Linked DNA regions of Duganella zoogloeoides. The protein of the gene in region 1 binds, or shares a complex with, the protein of each later gene. Links are inferred from orthologs where the notes say so. Each region holds a gene or a part of one and is shown on either strand. Other genes may lie near its edges. The genes, in order: SR858_RS02640 and xseA.

What was found.
Region 2: the proteins of SR858_RS02640 (region 1) and xseA are in contact, whole or in part, in a cryo-EM structure (PDB 8TXR), measured with the Escherichia coli proteins. The link is inferred for Duganella zoogloeoides from one-to-one orthologs.

The regions. Positions count from the first base shown.
Region 1 is NZ_CP140152.1:582,145-591,647, reverse strand. The notes cover bases 2,740-5,703. They hold SR858_RS02640 (exodeoxyribonuclease VII small subunit), read right to left. Parts: upstream 4,373-5,703; coding sequence 4,106-4,372; downstream 2,740-4,105. Other genes in these bases: SR858_RS02635 (aromatic ring-hydroxylating oxygenase subunit alpha), read left to right, coding at 4,717-5,703; SR858_RS02645 (polyprenyl synthetase family protein), read right to left, coding at 3,213-4,109; dxs (1-deoxy-D-xylulose-5-phosphate synthase), read right to left, coding at 2,740-3,212. Also shown: SR858_RS02655 (serine hydrolase domain-containing protein), read left to right, coding at 1-1,237; more of dxs, read right to left, coding at 1,305-2,739; more of SR858_RS02635, read left to right, coding at 5,704-5,817; SR858_RS02630 (DMT family transporter), read left to right, coding at 5,830-6,753; SR858_RS02625 (sulfurtransferase), read left to right, coding at 6,771-7,625; SR858_RS02620 (hypothetical protein), read right to left, coding at 7,901-8,182; SR858_RS02615 (ZIP family metal transporter), read right to left, coding at 8,235-8,936; SR858_RS02610 (dienelactone hydrolase family protein), read right to left, coding at 9,139-9,503. UniProt on the Escherichia coli protein: Bidirectionally degrades single-stranded DNA into large acid-insoluble oligonucleotides, which are then degraded further into small acid-soluble oligonucleotides.
Region 2 is NZ_CP140152.1:4,486,393-4,495,738, forward strand. Bases 6,537-9,343 are described here. They hold xseA (exodeoxyribonuclease VII large subunit), read left to right. Parts: upstream 6,537-7,168; coding sequence 7,169-8,518; downstream 8,519-9,343. Other genes in these bases: glk (glucokinase), read right to left, coding at 8,553-9,343. In the rest of the region: SR858_RS19815 (hypothetical protein), read right to left, coding at 1-519; SR858_RS19820 (sodium-translocating pyrophosphatase), read right to left, coding at 596-2,758; adk (adenylate kinase), read right to left, coding at 2,871-3,527; SR858_RS19830 (Trm112 family protein), read right to left, coding at 3,853-4,029; lpxK (tetraacyldisaccharide 4'-kinase), read right to left, coding at 4,019-5,143; SR858_RS19840 (ExbD/TolR family protein), read right to left, coding at 5,213-5,647; SR858_RS19845 (MotA/TolQ/ExbB proton channel family protein), read right to left, coding at 5,657-6,262; more of glk, read right to left, coding at 9,344-9,346. UniProt on the Escherichia coli protein: Bidirectionally degrades single-stranded DNA into large acid-insoluble oligonucleotides, which are then degraded further into small acid-soluble oligonucleotides.

The DNA.
Region 1 (9,503 bases):
GGATGGCAAGGTCCTCAAGGAGAAAGGCTATGGCTACGCCAATCTCGAGCACAGCGTTCCAGTGACCGAAAAGACCGTGTTCCAGTCGGGTTCGGTAGGCAAGACCTTCACCGCCGCACTGGTCATGCTGCTGGCCGAGGACGGCAAGCTGAGCCTGGATGACCCGATCGCGCGCCATCTGTCGAACACGCCGCCGGCGTGGAACGGCATCACCATCCGCCACCTGTTGACACACACGTCTGGTCTCGGTGATCCCTACAAGGTGCTCGATTTCCGCAAGGACTATTCGGATGAGGAACTGATCGCGCTGGAGGCCGGTATTCCGATGCTGTTCGCGCCGGGCGAACGCTACTCGTACAGCAATATGGGCTATCACCTGCTCGGCTTTATCTGCAACAAGGCAGGCGGCAAGTTTTACGGCGACCAGCTGCGTGAGCGTATCTTCGCGCCGCTGGGCATGGAGACGAAGGTGATTACCGAGGAAGACATCGTGCCCCATCGCGCCGCCGGCTATACATGGAACAACGGCGTGCTGCGCAACCAGAGCTGGGTAGCGCCCATGCTCAACACCACTGCCGACGGCAGCCTGTACCTGACCGCGCGCGACCTGGCCAAATGGGACCAGGCGTTGTACGGTGACAGCATACTCACCACACGCATGCGCGCTGCCAGCTGGACGCCACCCAAACTGGCCAACGGCGACAATTCCGGTTACGGCTATGGGTGGATGATCGGCGAGCTCAAAGGTCATCGCCTGGTGTCCCATAGTGGAGCGTGGCAGGGCTTCAAATCGCAAATCGACCGCTACGTCGATGACAAGTTCACCGTGATCGTGCTGGCCAACTCGGCCAGCGCCAAGCCGGGAAAATTTACCAGCATGATTACCGGGCACTTCATGCCAGCGCTGGCAGTCGAGCCAGCCAAAGCGATTCCCGACCGCAGTCCGGAAGTAACGGTCAAGTTACGTGCGGCAATTACCAGCCTTGCTGCAGGCGAACCGCCGGCACGGATGACGCCAGCCGTTGCAGAGCAGTTCGGGCCTGACATGCTGCCCAAATATCGCACGGGCCTGACCAGGCTGGGCGAGTTGAAAACCGTCGAGCTGCTGTCACGCACGAGCGTGGCAGAAGCGATCAGTTATCGCTATCGCTTCAATTTTACGGAAGAATCGCTGATCGTCATCGGCGAGCTGAACAAGGAAGGGCAGCTGGCGAAGCTGCGCATGTTCCTGGACTAAGGCGCAAGCGCGTCGCTGACGGCGCTGGCGCAGGCTGACGCCGCCCCCACTGGGGTACGGCGCGGCATCAGCCGTTGTTGACCACCAGGCGTGGCTCGTCGCCGCCAGCGTTTATCTCGTTGCCCGCATTGCCCGCATTGCCGAAGCGCTGCCTGATCGACGCCGTGATGCCGGCCGCATCGAGTCCCACGCTCGAGAGCAGCTTGACTGGATCGCCATGGTCGATGAACTTGTCGGGCAGGCCGATCATCAGCAGCGGCTTGACGATGCCCTCGGCGGCCAGCGCTTCGGCCACGGCGGCACCGGCGCCGCCCATGATGGCGCCCTCTTCCACCGTCACCAGGTAGTCGTGGCTGGCGGCCAGTTGTTTGACCAGCTCCACGTCCAGCGGTTTCACGAAGCGCATATTGGCGACCGTGGCGCCCAGCGTCTCGCCGGCGGTGACCGATGGCGCGACCATCGAGCCGAATGCCAGGATCGCGATGCGGGCGCCCTGGCGCTTGATTTCGCCTTTACCGAGCGCAATGGTGGTCAGCTCCTGTTCCATCGCTGCACCGATGCCGGCGCCGCGCGGGTAGCGGATGGCGGCCGGGCCCGGATAGCGGTAGCCGGTGGTGAGCATTTGCCGGCATTCGTTTTCGTCCGACGCGGCCATGATCACCATGTTCGGGATGCAGCGCAGGTAGGCCAGGTCGTAATTGCCGGCGTGGGTGGCGCCGTCGGCGCCGACCAAACCGGCGCGGTCGAGCGCAAACGTGACGTCGAGGTTTTGCAGCGCCACGTCGTGCACCAGCTGGTCGTAACCGCGTTGCAGGAAGGTCGAGTAGATCGCCACGACCGGTTTCAGGCCTTCGCAGGCCAGGCCGGCGCCGAAGGTGACCGCGTGCTGCTCGGCGATGCCGACGTCGAAGTATCGGTCGGGATATTGCTGTTCGAAGCGCACCATGCCCGAGCCTTCGCGCATGGCAGGCGTGATGCCGACCAGCTTTTTGTCGGCAGCGGCCATGTCGCACAGCCAGTTGCCGAAAACCTCGGTGTAGGTCATCTTGGCCGGCGCCGTGGCCGGCTTGATGCCTTCGGCCGGGTTGAATTTGCCGGTGCCGTGGTACAGGATCGGTTCGGCTTCGGCCAGCTTGTAGCCCTGGCCCTTCTTGGTCACCACGTGCAGGAACTGCGGCCCCTTGAGCTGCTTGATGTTTTGCAGCGTGGGAATCAGCGAATCGAGGTCGTGGCCGTCGATGGGGCCGATGTAATTGAAGCCGAATTCCTCGAACATGGTGGCAGGCACCACCATGCCCTTGGCGTGTTCTTCCAGGCGTTTGGCCAGTTCCAGCACGGGGCCGGGCAAGACCGACTTGCCGACGTTCTTGGCGGCGGCGTAGAACTGCCCCGACATCAGGCGCGCCAGGTAGCGATTGAGCGCGCCGACCGGCGGCGAAATCGACATATCGTTATCGTTGAGGATGACCAGCAGGTTGATGTCGTCCTGCACGCCGGCGTTGTTCAGCGCCTCGAAGGCCATGCCGGCGGTCATCGAGCCGTCGCCGATGACGGCAATCGCGTGGCGGTGCTCGCCCTTGATCTTGGCCGCCTGCGCCATGCCCAGCGCGGCCGAAATCGACGTCGACGAGTGGGCGGTGCCGAAGGTGTCGTACTCGCTCTCGTCGCGCTTGGGAAAGCCCGAGATGCCGTCGAGCTGGCGCAGCGTGTGCATGCGGCTGCGGCGGCCGGTGAGGATCTTGTGCGAATAGGTCTGGTGGCCCACGTCCCACACGATGCGGTCTTCCGGCGTGTTGAACACGTAGTGCAGCGCTACCGTCAGCTCGACCGTGCCCAGGTTGGACGACAAGTGACCGCCCGTCTTGGAGACGGAGTCGAGCAGGTAGGCGCGCAGTTCGTGCGCCAGCGGCGTGAGTTGATGGTACGGCAGTGCGCGTACGTCGGCCGGTGAATCTATTTTTTCTAGCAAGTTCATTTATGCCTTCCGCTGCACGATCAAATCCGCGAGTTCGCGTAACCGCAGAGCCTTGTCTCCGAACGGCGCGAGCGCTGCGTGCGCATCGAGCCGCAATGTTTCTGCCAGCGCGCGCGATGGCTCCAGCCCCAAAATCGACACGTAGGTCGGCTTGTTGTCAGCCGCGTCCTTGCCGGCGGTCTTGCCCAGCGTGGCCGAATCGGCGGTGGCATCCAGCACGTCATCGACGACCTGGAACGCCAGGCCGATCGCGCGCGCATACTGGTCCAGCGCCGCCATCGCGGCCGCATCGAGGTCCTTGCCGGCCAGCGCGCCCAGCAGCACGGCTGCGCGCAGCAAGGCGCCGGTTTTGAGCTGGTGCATCTGTTCCAGTTGTTCCAGGGTCAAGCTCAGGCCCACGCTGTCGAGGTCGATGGCCTGGCCGCCGCACATGCCGGCCGAGCCCGATGCATGGGCCAGCACCTTCAACATGGCCGCCAGGCGCGTCGGTGGAATCAGGCTGGTGTCGGCCTCGGCCAGCACCACGAAGGCCTGCGATTGCAGCGCGTCGCCGACCAGCAGCGCGGTTGCTTCGTCGTAGGCGATGTGGACCGTGGGCTTGCCACGGCGCAGCGCGTCGTCGTCCATGCAAGGCATGTCGTCGTGCACCAGCGAGTAGGCGTGGATCATTTCCACGGCCGCTGCCGCGCGCGCCACGATGGCGGCATCGGCATCGAACAGCGCGCCGGCCGCGTAGGCCAGCAACGGTCGCACGCGCTTGCCGCCACCGAGCAGCGCATAGCGCATGGCGGCGTGCAGCCTGGTGGGCGTGGCGGTGGCAGCGGGCAGGAAACCCGATAAATCGTTTTCCGAGCCGGCCTGCACGGTTTTCATCCAGTCGTCGAAGGCGGCGGTCATTGTTCGGCCTCGGCGGCTTGTTCGAATGGCTTGAGCATGTCGCCCTCGAGCACCTTGACCTGGGACTCCACTTTTTCGAGCTGGGCCGCGCACAGCTTGACCAGCTCGGAACCGCGCGCATAGGCGGCCACCGATGCTTCGAGCGGCAGCTGGCCGGCTTCCATTTGCGCAACCAGTTGGGCCAGCTCTGCCATCGCTTCTTCAAACGAGACGTTGGCGGCGGCGGCGGTCGTTGCAGCTTCGGCAGATAATTTCTTAGACATCGTTATTCGTCGTTTTCAGACATGGTCACTCAGGTTTCAAGGCAAAAAAGCTTGCCAGGCAGTGTAGCCCGTTATTTTAGAACAAACCACCCACTCCGGTGGAACAATACGGACGCCACCCGGACGGATGACGGATTTTATCGTAATCGCCACTGTATACGTGAAGTGCATGCATTTCTTGCATTTCCCTACAAGTTGGACCAGTGCTCCCTCTGCCCCCGCCCGGTAAAAAACGGTATAATTGCCGGTTCTGTCCGAAATACTATTTTCAACTTACTTGAATTCAGGAATTTGCGGATTCTGTCTCTTCTTGGTTTGATGTATTTTAATTAAGGGGGGTTTGGATGTCCGATCTGGGTACCCACGCCAAGCTGGCGCGTTCTAACGCGCAACTTCCGGTTGACGTCTATTTTGACGAGGCGCTGTTACAGCGCGAAAAGCAGCAGTTATTCCAGAGTGGTCCGCGTTACGTCGGCCACGAACTGATGGTGCCCGAGGTCGGCGACTTTGCCACGCTCGCGGCCGAAAACGAAGGCCGCATGCTGGTGCGCAACGCCAATGGGCTCGAATTGCTGTCCAACGTCTGCCGCCACCGGCAGGCGCTGATGTTCAATGGCCGCGGCAACGCCAATAATATCGTCTGTCCGCTGCACCGCTGGACCTACGACCTCAAGGGTGAACTGATCGGCGCGCCCCACTTCGCCGAAACGCCGTGCCTGAACCTGCCCAAGACAAAGCTGCAAAGCTGGAACGGCCTGCAGTTCGAGCAGAACGGCTATAACGTCATGGAAAAGCTCAAGAACCTCTCGGTCACGAAGGATCTCGATTTCTCCGGCTATATGTTCGACCGCGTGGAAGTGCAAACGTGCGATTACAACTGGAAGACTTTTATCGAAGTCTACCTGGAGGACTACCACGTCGAGCCATTCCACCCTGGCCTGGGCGGCTTTGTCAGCTGTGACGACCTGCGCTGGGAATTCGGCCAGGACTACAGCGTGCAAACCGTGGGCGTGAACAAGGGCCTGCTCAAGTCCGGCTCCGAAGTCTACAAGCGCTGGCAGGAGCAGGTACTGAAATTCCGTGGTGGCGAGGCGCCGCCGTATGGCGCGATCTGGCTCACGCTGTACCCGAACATCATGGTCGAGTGGTATCCGCACGTGCTGGTCGTATCCACCCTGTGGCCCGATGGTCCGCAGCGCACCCGCAACGTGGTCGAGTTCTACTACCCCGAGGAAATCGTGCTGTTCGAGCGCGAGTTCATCGAGGCCGAGCACGCCGCGTACATGGAAACCGTGTCGGAAGACGACGAAATCGCCTTGCGCATGGATGCCGGTCGCAAAGCCCTGCGCGCCCGGGGCGAGACCGACGCCGGCCCTTATCAGTCACCGATGGAAGATGGCATGCAGCACTTCCACGAATGGTACCGATCCAAGATAGATTTATAAAAAGGAAACTGGATGCAATCGCTTTGGATGTTGTTCGCTAGCTTTATGTTCGCCGTCATGGGGGTGTGCGTCAAGCTGGCATCCGAAGAATTCTCCACCTCCGAAATCGTCATGTACCGCGGGGTGGTCGGCGTGATCGTGCTGGCCATCATCATCAAGTCGCAGGGCGGCAGTTTCCGCACTACCATGCCGCTGGCCCACCTGTGGCGCTGCATCATTGGTGTGGTGTCGCTGTGGCTCTGGTATTACTCGATTGCCGAACTGCCGCTGGCCACGGCCATGACCCTCAATTACCTGTCGCCGATCTGGATCGCCGTGTGGCTGTTCGCGCTCGGCTGGTGGCACGCCAAGGGCGACATCAAGTGGCCGCTGATGATGGCCGTGATGATGAGCTTTGTGGGCGTGGTCCTGCTGTTGCAACCGGCCTTCCACGCCAACCAGCTCACGCCTGCCCTGGTCGCCCTGTTCTCCAGCCTGTTGACGGCCATGGCCTATATGCAGGTGCGCAAGCTGGGCCTGGCCGGCGAACCGGAAAGCCGCGTGGTGTTTTATTTTGCCGTCACCAACATCGTGGCCGGCCTGCTCGGCAACCTGCTGCTCAGCGGCGACCAGCCGGTGACCTGGCACCCGATCAACAGCTGGCACGGCGGCCTGCTGCTGCTGGGCATCGGCATCTGCGCCACCAGCGCGCAAGTGGCCATGACGCGCGCCTACCGCCTGGGCCAGACCCTGGTGGTGGCCAACCTGCAATACACGGGCATCGTGTTTTCCAGCATCTGGGGCGTGCTGGTGTTCGGCGACGTGTTCAGCTGGATGAGCTGGACCGGCATCGCCATCATTCTCGCTTCCGGCGTGGCCGCAACGTTCTACAATACCCGCAATACAGAGCGCGGCAAGGCCATCGACAAGGCCGACCCGATTTCCAGCGAAGTGTAGTCCACGGAGTGTTCGCCATGCATACCACCCTGATCAGCGCCGCCGACCTGGCCCAGCACGTTCTCGACAGCCGCTGGGTCGTGCTCGACTGCCGCCACGACCTGATGAACCCGGACGCCGGCCGCGACGCCTTTGCGGCCGGCCACATCCAGAACGCCCAGTTCGCCAATATCGATACCGACCTGTCCGGCGCCAAGACCGGGCTCGACGGCGTATTCCGTGGCCGCCACCCGCTGCCCGAGCGCACCGTCCTGATCGAGACGCTGCGCGCCTGGGGCATCGACGACGACACGCAAGTGGTGGCCTACGACGCCCACGGCGGCATGTTTGCCGCGCGCCTGTGGTGGCTGCTGCGCTGGATCGGCCACCCGGCCGTGGCCGTGCTCGACGGCGGCCTGGCCGCCTGGCAGGCCGCCGGTGAGCCGCTGGTCACGCCGGTGGCGCCACGCGCGCGGGGTGCTATTGCCGAACGGCCAAGCCTGACGCAGACGGTAGCGGTGGACGATGTGGTGGCCAACCTGGCCACGCAAAATAAAACCGTGGTCGATGCGCGCGCCGCCGACCGCTATCGCGGCGAGAACGAAACCATCGATCCGGTGGGCGGGCATATCCCCGGCGCGCGTAACCGCTTTTTCAAAGATAACCTGGCGCCTGACGGCCGTTTCAAGGATGCGGCGCAATTGAAGGCCGAGTGGGCGCCGCTGTTTGCCAGCGCACCGCAGGCGATCATGCAATGCGGCTCGGGCGTAACCGCCTGCCACAACCTGCTGGCGCTGGAAGTGGCGGGCTTGCCGGGCGCGGCGCTGTACCCGGGTTCGTGGAGCCAGTGGTGCGCCGATCCGGCGCGGCCGGTGGCGACGGGACAGGATTAAGTTTTTCGGATTCTTACATTGCGTACCCAACGGACGATGACGATGTCGTTGGCTGTCACACGATACTCGATGGTGTGTCCAGTTTTGGGAACCGGATAGCGGCGTAGCGCTGGCAAATACGTCGCGTGCCGATATCAGGCTGAGTAGACAAAAGGTCGATCACCTTAGTGACCCTCTGCAATACCAGGAGTCCGGTGGAATAATCCTGCGCGTTGACGTGCGCCATGGTCTGGTCGAGCGCTCGCTGTGCGGCTGCCGACCACCTTACAGTCCGCTTAGCCTGCTTTACGCTTGCCGCGCACATTGGCGTCCAAGATGCGTCGTGCCTGTGCCATCACATCGTCGTGAGCGACAGTGCACCCTGCTGCAATGTCCTCATCGGCATTGAGATTGGCTTGCACCGAATCCTCGATATCGTCGAAGCCGTACAGGTAAATCTCGGGCCAGATACTGTCCACGCTGACGTTGGCCTTGCTTGCCAGACGCTCAAGGCGCGCAGAGTCCGCAGCCGATAGTGCTGCCAGCGCCGCTGCCTGCTTTTGAGAAGGAAGGTCCATCCCGCCATCTTACCCCTCCCGCTCCAGACTGCAAGCAAGCTGGGCTTTATGGTCAGCGGTGACTGGTAAAGAACACCACGATCGCCACGCCGGTGGCGATCAACAGCACTTGCTGCACCGATTCGCGCAGCGTGGCGCGCCGCTGCATCTGGGGCATCAGGTCGCTCACGGCGATGTAGATGAAGCCCGACGACGCAAACACCAGCACGTACGGGATCAGGCTGCTGGCGCGGTCGAGGAAGTAGTAGCCGAGCAGGCCACCGGCGATCGACAACAGGCTGCACAGCAGGTTGTAGATGTAGGCACGCGTGCGCGAAAAACCGGCGTTGAGCAGCACGATGAAGTCGCCGATTTCCTGCGGGATTTCGTGGGCGATGATGGCCAGGCCCGTCACCAGGCCCAGTTGCGGGTCGGCCAGGAAGGCGGCCGCGATCAGGATGCCGTCGGTAAAATTGTGCATGCCGTCGCCGACCAGGATCATCCAGCCGGCCTTGCCGGCCTCGGACTTGTCGTGGCCGTGGTGGTGGTGATGGCCGTCGTGTTCGTGGTGGTGCGAGTGGCGCATGATGGCCAGCTTTTCCAGCACGAAGAACGCCAGCAGGCCCGCCAGCAGGGTCGCGAACAGGCTGCGCGGGCTGGCGGTGGAATCGAATGCTTCAGGCAGTGCATGCAGCAGCGAAGTGGCCAGCATCAGGCCGACCGACAGGCTGACCATGCGCTCGACCACCTTCGACAGCAGCGTAAACGAGAACACGGCAGCGGCCGATATGCTGACGACGCCGGCGAGCGTGGTCGCCAGAATGATGGAAATGAGTACGGGATCGATGGTATAGCCTCTTGTGCCTGGCCCGTCCACAGAGGGGGCCGGGGCGTTATTTTACCGCCCGGCACGCATTTCTGCTCATTTTTGGCTAAAAACAGCCTTCCTGGCCCATCGGTCCCTCTTTAGTCTGGCTTTACGCCACGCCGTTCTGCTTGAACCACGCCAGCATGCGGCCCCAGCCATCCTTGGCGTCCGCCTCGACGTAGCTGGGCCGGTAGTCGGCGTGGAAGGCGTGGCCCGAGTTCGGATAGACCACGAAAGTCGACTTGTTTGCGCCCTTGGCCAGCGCCGCTTTCATCGCTTCGACCGATTCCTGCGGAATGCCCGTATCTTTCAAACCGTACAGGCCCAGCACCGGCACGGTCAGAGATGGCGCGATATCGACCGGATGCCTGGGCGTGTTGGCGCTGGTAGTGCCCACCAGCCGGCCATACCACGCCACGCCGGCCTTGATGGCCGGATTGTGGGCGGCGTACAGCCAGGTCACGCGGCCGCCCC
Region 2 (9,346 bases), 3.9 Mb from region 1 along the record:
GGCGGCGTCGCAACCGGCAGTGGGTACCGGCGCGCCGGGCCGGGCGCCGGGATCGGAGCGCGGTGGTGTGGACGGCATGGGCGGTGCAGGCAGTACGCGGGAGGGCGTGGCGGGCGAGGTTGGCGCAGTGAGCGCCCGCGATGGCGTGGCGGGCGTCATCGGCGTGGGCGTTACGCGTGATGGCGGCTGCGCCTGGTCGCGCGGGTCGCTTTCGGCCGGCGACACCCGTTCGATCGCCTGCGGCACCGGGCGCCGTGGCATCGGGTCGAGCGCCTTGGCGGTGCGGCACGGCTCCTCGGCCAGGTGCTTGCCGTCGTCGCTGAGCTTACATGGCGGCAGCTTGGCGTACGCCTCTTTCTCGGTATCGACTTCGGGTGCGCGCGCCTGCGGTGGCTGCTGCGTGGACTGTCGTGCCGGTTCCGCCGGCTGCTGCGCCCAGGCGCCGGCGCACAGCAGCGCGGCGGCCAGGCCGGCGGCCGCGCTGGCGCCCAGCCGTGCGGCGAAAGTTGGTTGATGCATGGTGGTCTCCTCCTGCTTGGTATCACGCCAGCCTACCTTGTTCGGGGCGGGCCTGGCGCGCGTCAGGAGGTGTGGTTCAGCGCCTCGGCTCGGCGGGAACGGCGATGATGTCAGGCGCCACCACGACAGCCGGCACCACGATCGCCGCCGGTACGGGGGCATGCGCCACCACCGGCACGCTCACCGCCAGCCAGCCCGAGGCCGGCAACAGCGGCACCAGCAGCAGCGCCACGATGTTGATGATCTTGATCAGCGGGTTGATGGCGGGACCGGCCGTGTCCTTGTACGGGTCGCCCACGGTATCGCCGGTGACGGCCGCCTTGTGCGCTTCGGAACCCTTGCCGCCGTGGTGGCCGTCCTCGATGTATTTCTTGGCGTTGTCCCAGGCGCCGCCGCCGGTGGTCATGGAAATGGCCACGAACAGGCCGGTGATGATGGTTCCCATCAGCATGCCGCCCAGCGCGGCCGCCCCCAGCAGCATGCCGACGATCACCGGCACCACCACCGGCAGCAGCGACGGGATGATCATTTCGCGGATCGCCGAGGCGGTGAGCATATCGACCGCCTTGTCGTACTCGGGCTTGGCCGTGCCTTCCATGATGCCCTTGATGTCGCGGAACTGGCGCCGCACCTCCACGACCACGGCGCCGGCCGCGCGCCCCACCGCTTCCATCGCCATGGCGCCGAACAGGTACGGGATCAGGCCGCCGATGATGAGCCCGACGATCACCATCGGGTTGGACAGGTCGAACAGCACGCTGCGTCCGGCGGACTCCAGCGCGTGGGTGTAGTCGGCAAACAGCACCAGCGATGCCAGTCCCGCCGAACCGATCGCATAACCCTTGGTAACGGCCTTGGTGGTATTGCCCACCGCGTCGAGCGGATCGGTAATGGCGCGTACCGAATCGGGCATGCCGGCCATTTCGGCGATGCCGCCGGCGTTGTCGGTGATCGGACCGTAGGCGTCAAGCGCCACCACGATGCCGGCCATCGACAACATGGCCGTGGCGGCAATCGCCACGCCGTAGAGCTGCCCCAACTGGTACGAGACCAGGATCGCCGCGCACACGGCCAGCACCGGGTAGGCAGTGGACTTCATCGACACCCCGAGGCCGGCAATGATGTTGGTGCCATGGCCGGTGGTGGACGCCTGGGCGATATGCTTGACCGGCGCGAAGTCGGTGCCGGTGTAATACTCGGTGATATACACCATCAGCCCGGTGAGCACGATACCCACGACCGTGCAGCCCAGCAGGCGCAGGCGCACCGACGGGTCGGCCCACACGTACCAGGTCACCGCGATAAAGCCCAGCAGCGACAGTCCGGCCGCCCACCACAGCCCTGTATACAGCGCCGCCATGATCTTCTTGCCGGGTTTGGCCTTCACCATCGAGCAGCCGATGATGGACGCGATGATCGATACCGCCCCCAGCAGCAGCGGATAGACCACGGCAGCCACCGGCGCGCTCACCATCAGCAGCGCCCCCAGCAGCATGGTGGCGATCAGCGTGACCACGTAGGTTTCAAACAGATCGGCCGCCATGCCGGCGCAGTCGCCGACGTTGTCACCGACGTTGTCGGCAATCACGGCCGGATTGCGCGGATCATCCTCGGGAATGCCGGCTTCGACCTTGCCCACCAGGTCGGCGCCCACGTCGGCGCCCTTGGTAAAGATGCCGCCGCCGAGGCGCGCGAAGATCGAAATCAGCGACGCCCCGAACGCCAGCCCGATCAGCGGCTCAATTAACTGGTGGGTGTTGACGGTGGCGGCGGCCAGGTCGGACGGCAGGCCGGCGGTGAGGTACATATAGAACAGCACCACGCCCAGCAGCCCCAGGCCGACGACCAGCATGCCGGTAATGGCGCCGCCGCGAAACGCCACGTCGAGCGCGGCGTTCATGCCACGGGTGGCCGCCTGCGCGGTGCGCACATTGGCGCGCACCGAGACGTTCATGCCGATGAAGCCGCAGGCGCCCGAGAGCACGGCGCCGATCAGGAAGCCGAGCGCGGTATTAAAGTCGAGGAAGATGGCAATCAGGATCAGCAGTACCACGCCGACCAGGCCGATGGTGCGGTACTGGCGCGCCAGGTAGGCGGCGGCGCCCTGCTGGATAGCCAGCGAGATTTCCTGCATGCGCGCGTTGCCGGGGTCCTGGCGCAAGATCCAGCTACGCGACCACAGGCCGTAAATGACGGCGATAACGCCGCAACCCACTGCTAACCACAAACTGGCTGCCATAGTGTCTCCCCTTTTTGTTATCGAGCGAACTGCGGAACAAACACACAAAACGTCAAAGCGGGGAAATATGAACAGCCATGAAAAAAGCGGACGCTCGGTCCGCTTTCAGGTCTTATTCAGCCAGCGCTGCAAACACGCTGTCGCGGATTTGCTCCACCGCGCCTACCCCGGTGATACGGCGATACTTCGGTGCGCCGTCGGCGCCCGACTTGGCCCAGTCGTTATAGTAGCCAAGCAGCACTTCGGTCTGGTTGTGGTACACGTCCAGGCGTTTTTTCACGGTCTCGGCCTTGTCGTCGTCGCGCTGCACCAGGTCTTCGCCGGTAACATCGTCCTTGCCGTCGACTTTAGGCGGGTTGAACTTGACGTGGTACACACGGCCCGAGCCCGGATGGCAACGGCGGCCGTCCATGCGTTCGATGATCGAGTCGTCCGGTACGTCGATTTCGAGCACGTAGTCGACATTGATGCCGGCTTCCTTCATGGCGTCCGCTTGCGGAATGGTGCGCGGGAAGCCGTCGAACAGGTAGCCGTTGGCGCAATCGTCCTGCTTCAGGCGTTCCTTGACCAGGCCGATGATCAGGTCGTCGGAGACCAGGCCGCCGGCGTCCATCACCTGCTTGGCCGCCAGGCCCAATTCCGTACCGGCCTTGATCGCGGCACGCAGCATGTCGCCGGTGGAGATCTGCGGAATATTGTATTTCTCTTTGATGAAATTAGCCTGGGTGCCCTTGCCGGCTCCGGGTGCTCCTAACAGAATCAGACGCATGAAGTTTCCTAAAAACAGATTTTTGGAGGGTGTGGTTAGTGGTGTTAGTTGTTGCATGGACACAGTATTAATACTGATTATCCGACTATCTTGGTACGAAACTTACCACAAAACTTGGCCCATCAGCCAGTTTGATACCGTTTATACCGTTTGTCACAGGCAAAAACGCGTTCCTGTGGGGATATTCGTATGAATAATGCACCAGCGTGACGCCGCAGCGCACCGCCATGGAACGTTATAACAGGCCCATGGGCCTGTTTGGTTTGATATGGATCAAGCCCCCACCTTCTCACGGCTGGCGGCACAGGCAGGCAAGTGCGGACGCTCAGTCCGTTTTGTCCTGCAGGGTACGGGCCTCGTCGGCCCACATGATGGGGATGCCGTCACGAATAGGGAACGCCAGGCGGTCGCCCTTGCAAATCATTTCCTGGGCCTTCTTATCGTACTCCAGGGGGCCTTTGCAGACCGGGCAAACCAGGATATCAAGCAATCTAGCGTCCACGACATTTCTCCACAATTTGGTCGGCCAGCGCGCCATCGATGTGCGCCGTGACCGGGACGACCCATAGTCGCGGGTCGCCTCTGAGTTCTTCAATTTGCGCACATTTTACTGCATCCTTCTCGGTGATCAAGATCACATCGGCGTGCAGCGCAGCGAAAGGCCGGTCGCGGAAGTCATGGTGGTCGGGCAGCGCCAGCTCCTGGACGTTCAAACCGGCCGCCTTGAGCATGCCGAAAAACCGCGCCGGGTTGCCGATGCCGGCAGCTGCGGCCAGGCGCTGGCCGGGCTGCGCGAGGTCGGCCAGCACCTTGCGCCGGCTGCGGTCGGCCAGTTGCTCGGCATGGCTGCCGGCCAATGTCATCCGGATCGGCGCCGGATAGTGTCCCGCCGCGCTACCCGGTAACTGCGCCCGTACGGAGGCCGCTCCCGCCTCGGGGATTGCCGCCAGCGGCGCGCAGCCGACCGAACGCACCAGTGCATCGGTGAGCACCGGCGCATTGATCACCGTGAAATCGCGCCGGCGCGACACCGGTTCGCGCAGCGGCCCGGCCGGCAGCAGCCAGCCGTTGCCGGCGCCGCGGCCATCGAACAGGATGATTTCGAGATCGCGCTGCAGCGCGTAGTGCTGCAAGCCGTCGTCCGTGAGCAGCACGTCGAGGTCGGGATACGCGGCCAGCAGCGCGCGGCCGGTGGCGGCGCGGTCGCGCCCCACCATCACCGGGCAGCCGGTGCGCTGGCGGATCAAAAGCGGCTCGTCGCCCACCTCGGCCGGGGTGGAATCGCGTCCGACTTCACGCGCCGTGTCGGCCGCGCTGCCGTGGCCGCGCGAGATCACGCCGGGCCGCATGCCGCGCGCCTGCAAAGCCTGCACCAGCCAGATCGTCAGCGGCGTCTTGCCGGTGCCGCCGATGTAGATGTTACCGACCACGACCACCGGCACCGGCAGCCGCGACGACGCCAGCCAGCCGGCGCGAAACAGCGCCGCGCGCGTGCCGCTCACCGCGCGGAACAGCAGCGACACCGGCCACAGCGCGCAAGCGAGCGGCCCGCGGCGCAACCAGTTGCGGGTGAGCGTCGCTTCCAGCGAAGATGGTTTGGGGGGATTATTCGACAATACCTGATTCCTCAATGCAGCCGGCGCCTGCGCTGCGCAGCAACGCATCGCCGCGCCGGCGGGGCACCGCTACTTGCCGCCGCCGGTCTGCGCCGCAAATGTCAGCTTTTCGAAGCCGGCCACGCGCGCCGCTTCCATCACGTTTACCACCATCTGGTGCATGGCGAACTGGTCGGCGTTGACGATCACCACCGGCTCCTTGTCCTTCAAGCCGCCCTTCTCCGCCGCGCCGCGCAACGCCTGCGCCAGGCCGGCCACGTCGCGGAACGATACCGGGTCGCCGTTGATCGTGTAGTTGCCCTTGGCGTCCACCGTCACATTGAGCTCGAACGGCTTTTCTTCGGGCTTTTGCGCCTCGGCCGTCGGCAGCGTGATCTGCAGTTCGGTGAACTTGCTGTAGGTGGTGGAGACCATCAGGAAAATCAAAATTACCAGCAGCACGTCGATGAACGGGATCAGGTTGATTTCGGGGTCTTCCCGGCCCTTGCCTTTGCGGAAATTCATGCCCGCTCCTTACTTGCGCTGGCGATGCACGACATCGACGAACTTGACGGCCTGCTGCTCCATCTCGATCACGAAGCTGTCCACCAGCGCGCGGAAGTGGCGATAAAACACCAGCGTGGGCATGGCAATCGCCAGGCCGAAGCCGGTGTTGTACAGCGCCACCGAAATACCGTGGGCCAGTTGCGCCGGATTGGCGCCCGACGGGTTTTGCGAGCCAAAAATCTCGATCATGCCCACCACCGTGCCGAACAGGCCCATCAGCGGGGCCAGCGTGGCGATGGTGCCGAGCGTGGTGAGAAAGCGGTCGAGCGTATGGGCCACGCCGCTACCCGCTTCCTCGATCGACTCCTTCATCACGTCGCGCGGCGCATCGACGTTGCGCAGCGCGGCCGACAACACCACGCCCAGCGGCGAACTTTTTTCCAGCTTGTCGAGGATATCGGGCGTGATATTACCCCCGCGATAAACCTGCACCACCTCGTCGAACAGCTTTTTCGGCAAGATTTTTGCGCGGCGCAGGGACAGCAAGCGTTCGATGATCAGCGCCGTGGCGACGATCGATGCAATCAACAACAACCAGATGGGCCAACCTGCAGCTTGGAAAATGGCGAGCAAAACGAACTCCTGTGGATGAATTGGAACGGGTTTTACCCCGAAGGCGCAATGTATCTTGTTGAGCCACAGACGGCAAGGGACACTTATGCCCACATTCTGTTGATAAGATTGTGCGCAAGCACCAGCGCAGCGAATCAAGTCTTTGATTTACAACGATATTTTTCCCATGCACGAATTTGACGCACCCTGACTGCGCCGGCGCCAATATTACACTGGTAAACTTCTGCACAATTTTTGTGGATAAAATTGTGCGCAATCTCACTGCTATGCTGCAAGAGTGTTGATTCATAAGGGTATTTTTGCCATGAGTAAAAAACTGGCAGAACCACCTTTGACGACCATCAACCCGGTTTTCCACCCCGTTCAATACGCAGATGACTGCCATCTACCGGCTGCTGACCATGCTTGTGCACTTCTGCACATATTGTGTGGATAAGATTGTGCGCAAGGCGCTCCCGCAATACGCAAGTCATTGATTCTAAATAAAAAATTTATGCTGCGCAAAAATAAGGCAGCTATTTTTCCAACGGCTGCGGTGGATAAGCGCGGAGTTCTGCACACCTTCTGTGGACAAAATTGTGTGTAATAGCCCTAAGTGGATCCTAAGTCATTGATTTGTCACAAATTACCGTTGCAGCATAAATTTTAGGCACACCATACAATAGCGCTTGGCCGCCCCGGTTATCCAATGTATGAACAGTTTATGTGGATAACTTTGTGCGTAACCATGGTCCGCCAGACTAAAGTCCTTGATCCATAAGGGTTTTTTCCAGATGCAAGTAAATCAGGCAGCCATATTTTTCGTTTAAAATCATGGACCTATCTATAATAGCTACAGCTGTTTATACAAAATGACCGCTGTGTGACCAGATTCACATAGTGTGGATAGTTTTCATGAATGAAACGATGAACTTCGACGAACCCACCGACTCCACCGCCACCGGCACGCCCGTGATCACCGTCTCCGCGCTCAACCAAGCGGTGGCGCGCCTGCTCGAACGCGCGTTTCCGCTTACCTGGATCGCGGGCGAAATCTCCAACTTCACCCGCGCCAGTTCCGGCCACTGGTACTTCACGCTCAAGGACAATGCCGCGCAAGTGCGCGCCGTGATGTTCCGGGGCCGCGCCCAGTACGCCAACTTCACCCCGCGCGAAGGCGACAAGGTCGAAGTACGGGCGCTGGTCACGCTGTACGGTGCGCGCGGCGACTACCAGATCAACGTGGAAGCGATCCGCCGCGCCGGCGTCGGTTCGCTGTTCGAAGCGTTTTTGCGCCTGAAGGAAAAGCTCGACGCCGCCGGCCTGTTCCACCCCGACCGCAAGCGTGCATTACCCATGTTCCCGCGCACGGTGGGCATCGTCACCAGCCCGCAGGCGGCCGCACTGCGCGACGTGCTGACGGCCCTGCGCCGGCGCGCGCCGCACGTCAACGTCGTGCTCTACCCCACGCCGGTGCAGGGCCAGCTGGCGGCGCAAAAGATCGCTGCCGCCATCGACACGGCCTCGCTGCGCAACGACTGCGATGTCCTGATCGTGTGCCGCGGCGGCGGCAGCATCGAGGATTTATGGTCGTTCAACGACGAGGACGTGGCGTACGCGGTGGCCAACTGCCGCATGCCGGTGATTTCCGGCGTGGGCCACGAGACCGATTTTACGATCTGCGATTTTGCCGCCGACCTGCGCGCGGCCACGCCCACGGCGGCGGCCGAACTGGCGGTTACGCCGCGCGCCGACTGGCTGGCGTCCTTGCGCACCGACGCCACCGACCTGCGCCGCGCCATGCGCCGCGCGCTCGGCGACTCGGCGCAAACGCTCGACGGCTACACGCGCCGCCTGCTCAACCCCAACGCCCAGATCCGCCAGCAGCGGTTAAAACTGCTGGCGCTATCGACCGCGATGATGCACGCCAACCGAGCGCCGCTCACGCGCGCGCGCCACCAGCTCGACCGCCTGGGCGAACGCATGGCCGCCTGCACGCCCGACACCCGTGCCGCACACGCGTCGCTGGCCACCCTGCGCCACCGCGCCGCCATCGGCATGGCGCGCACGGTGCAGCAGCGCCGCGCGGCATTGGCGGCGCTGGCGGCGCAGCTGGAGTTGTTGAATCCGCAGAGGACGCTGGAGCGGGGATATGCGATCGTTACCGACGAGGCGGGAGCAGTGGTGAGGTCGCCGGGGCAGATTGTGGCGGGCAGCACACTGGGCGTGCGTGTGGCCGAGGGCACGGCGACCGTGAACATTGCGGCGGTACGCTAGCAAACTGGATTCCCGCCTGCGCGGGAATCCAATGTCAGGCGCCCGACAACATCGCCGACATGCCGATCAGCACCGGGTATTTTTCCGTGATCACGTACGTCGGGATGTGCGCCAGGTAGTCCGAAAAGCGCCCCTTCTGCTCGAACCGCGCCCGGAACCCCGAGCGCTCGAAAAATTCGCTCATCTGCAGCACGGTGCGCCCGCCGATATAGATGCCACCCTTGGCGCCCAGGGTGAGCGCCACGTTGCCGGCCACCGTGCCCAGCATCTCGCAAAACGCCTCGAGCGTCTCTTCGCACACGGGGCACAGCCGGTGCAGGCCGCGCTCGACGATCTCCTGCGTGGTCAGCACCTGCGGCTCGATCCGCGCCCGTTCGCACAGCGCCCGGTAAGCGAGGCCCAGGCCGATGCCCGACACCAGCCGCTCGCTCGAGACGTGTTCATGGTGGCGGCGCGCATAGCGCAGGATGTCGATTTCGCGCTCGTTCATCGGCGCGAACGTGGTGTGGCCGCCTTCGCTGTCAATCGCGATCCAGCGCTCGCCCACCGGCACCAGGTACGACACGCCGAGGCCGGCGTCCGCCCCCACCAGGCCGATCACGGCGCCGTCTCTAGGCGCGCCGCCGCCCACCTGGTGCTTGTTCTCGGGCGCCAGGTGCGGCAGCGCGGAAGCCAGAGCGCGCAGGTCGTTGACCACCACCAGCGACTTCAAACTGAATTGCGAGCACACGGCTTCGATCGAAAACGACCAGTGGTGGTTGGTCATGGTGACCCAGTCGCCGTCGATCGGGTTGGCGATCGCAATGCCGGCGTAGCGCGCCTGGTAGC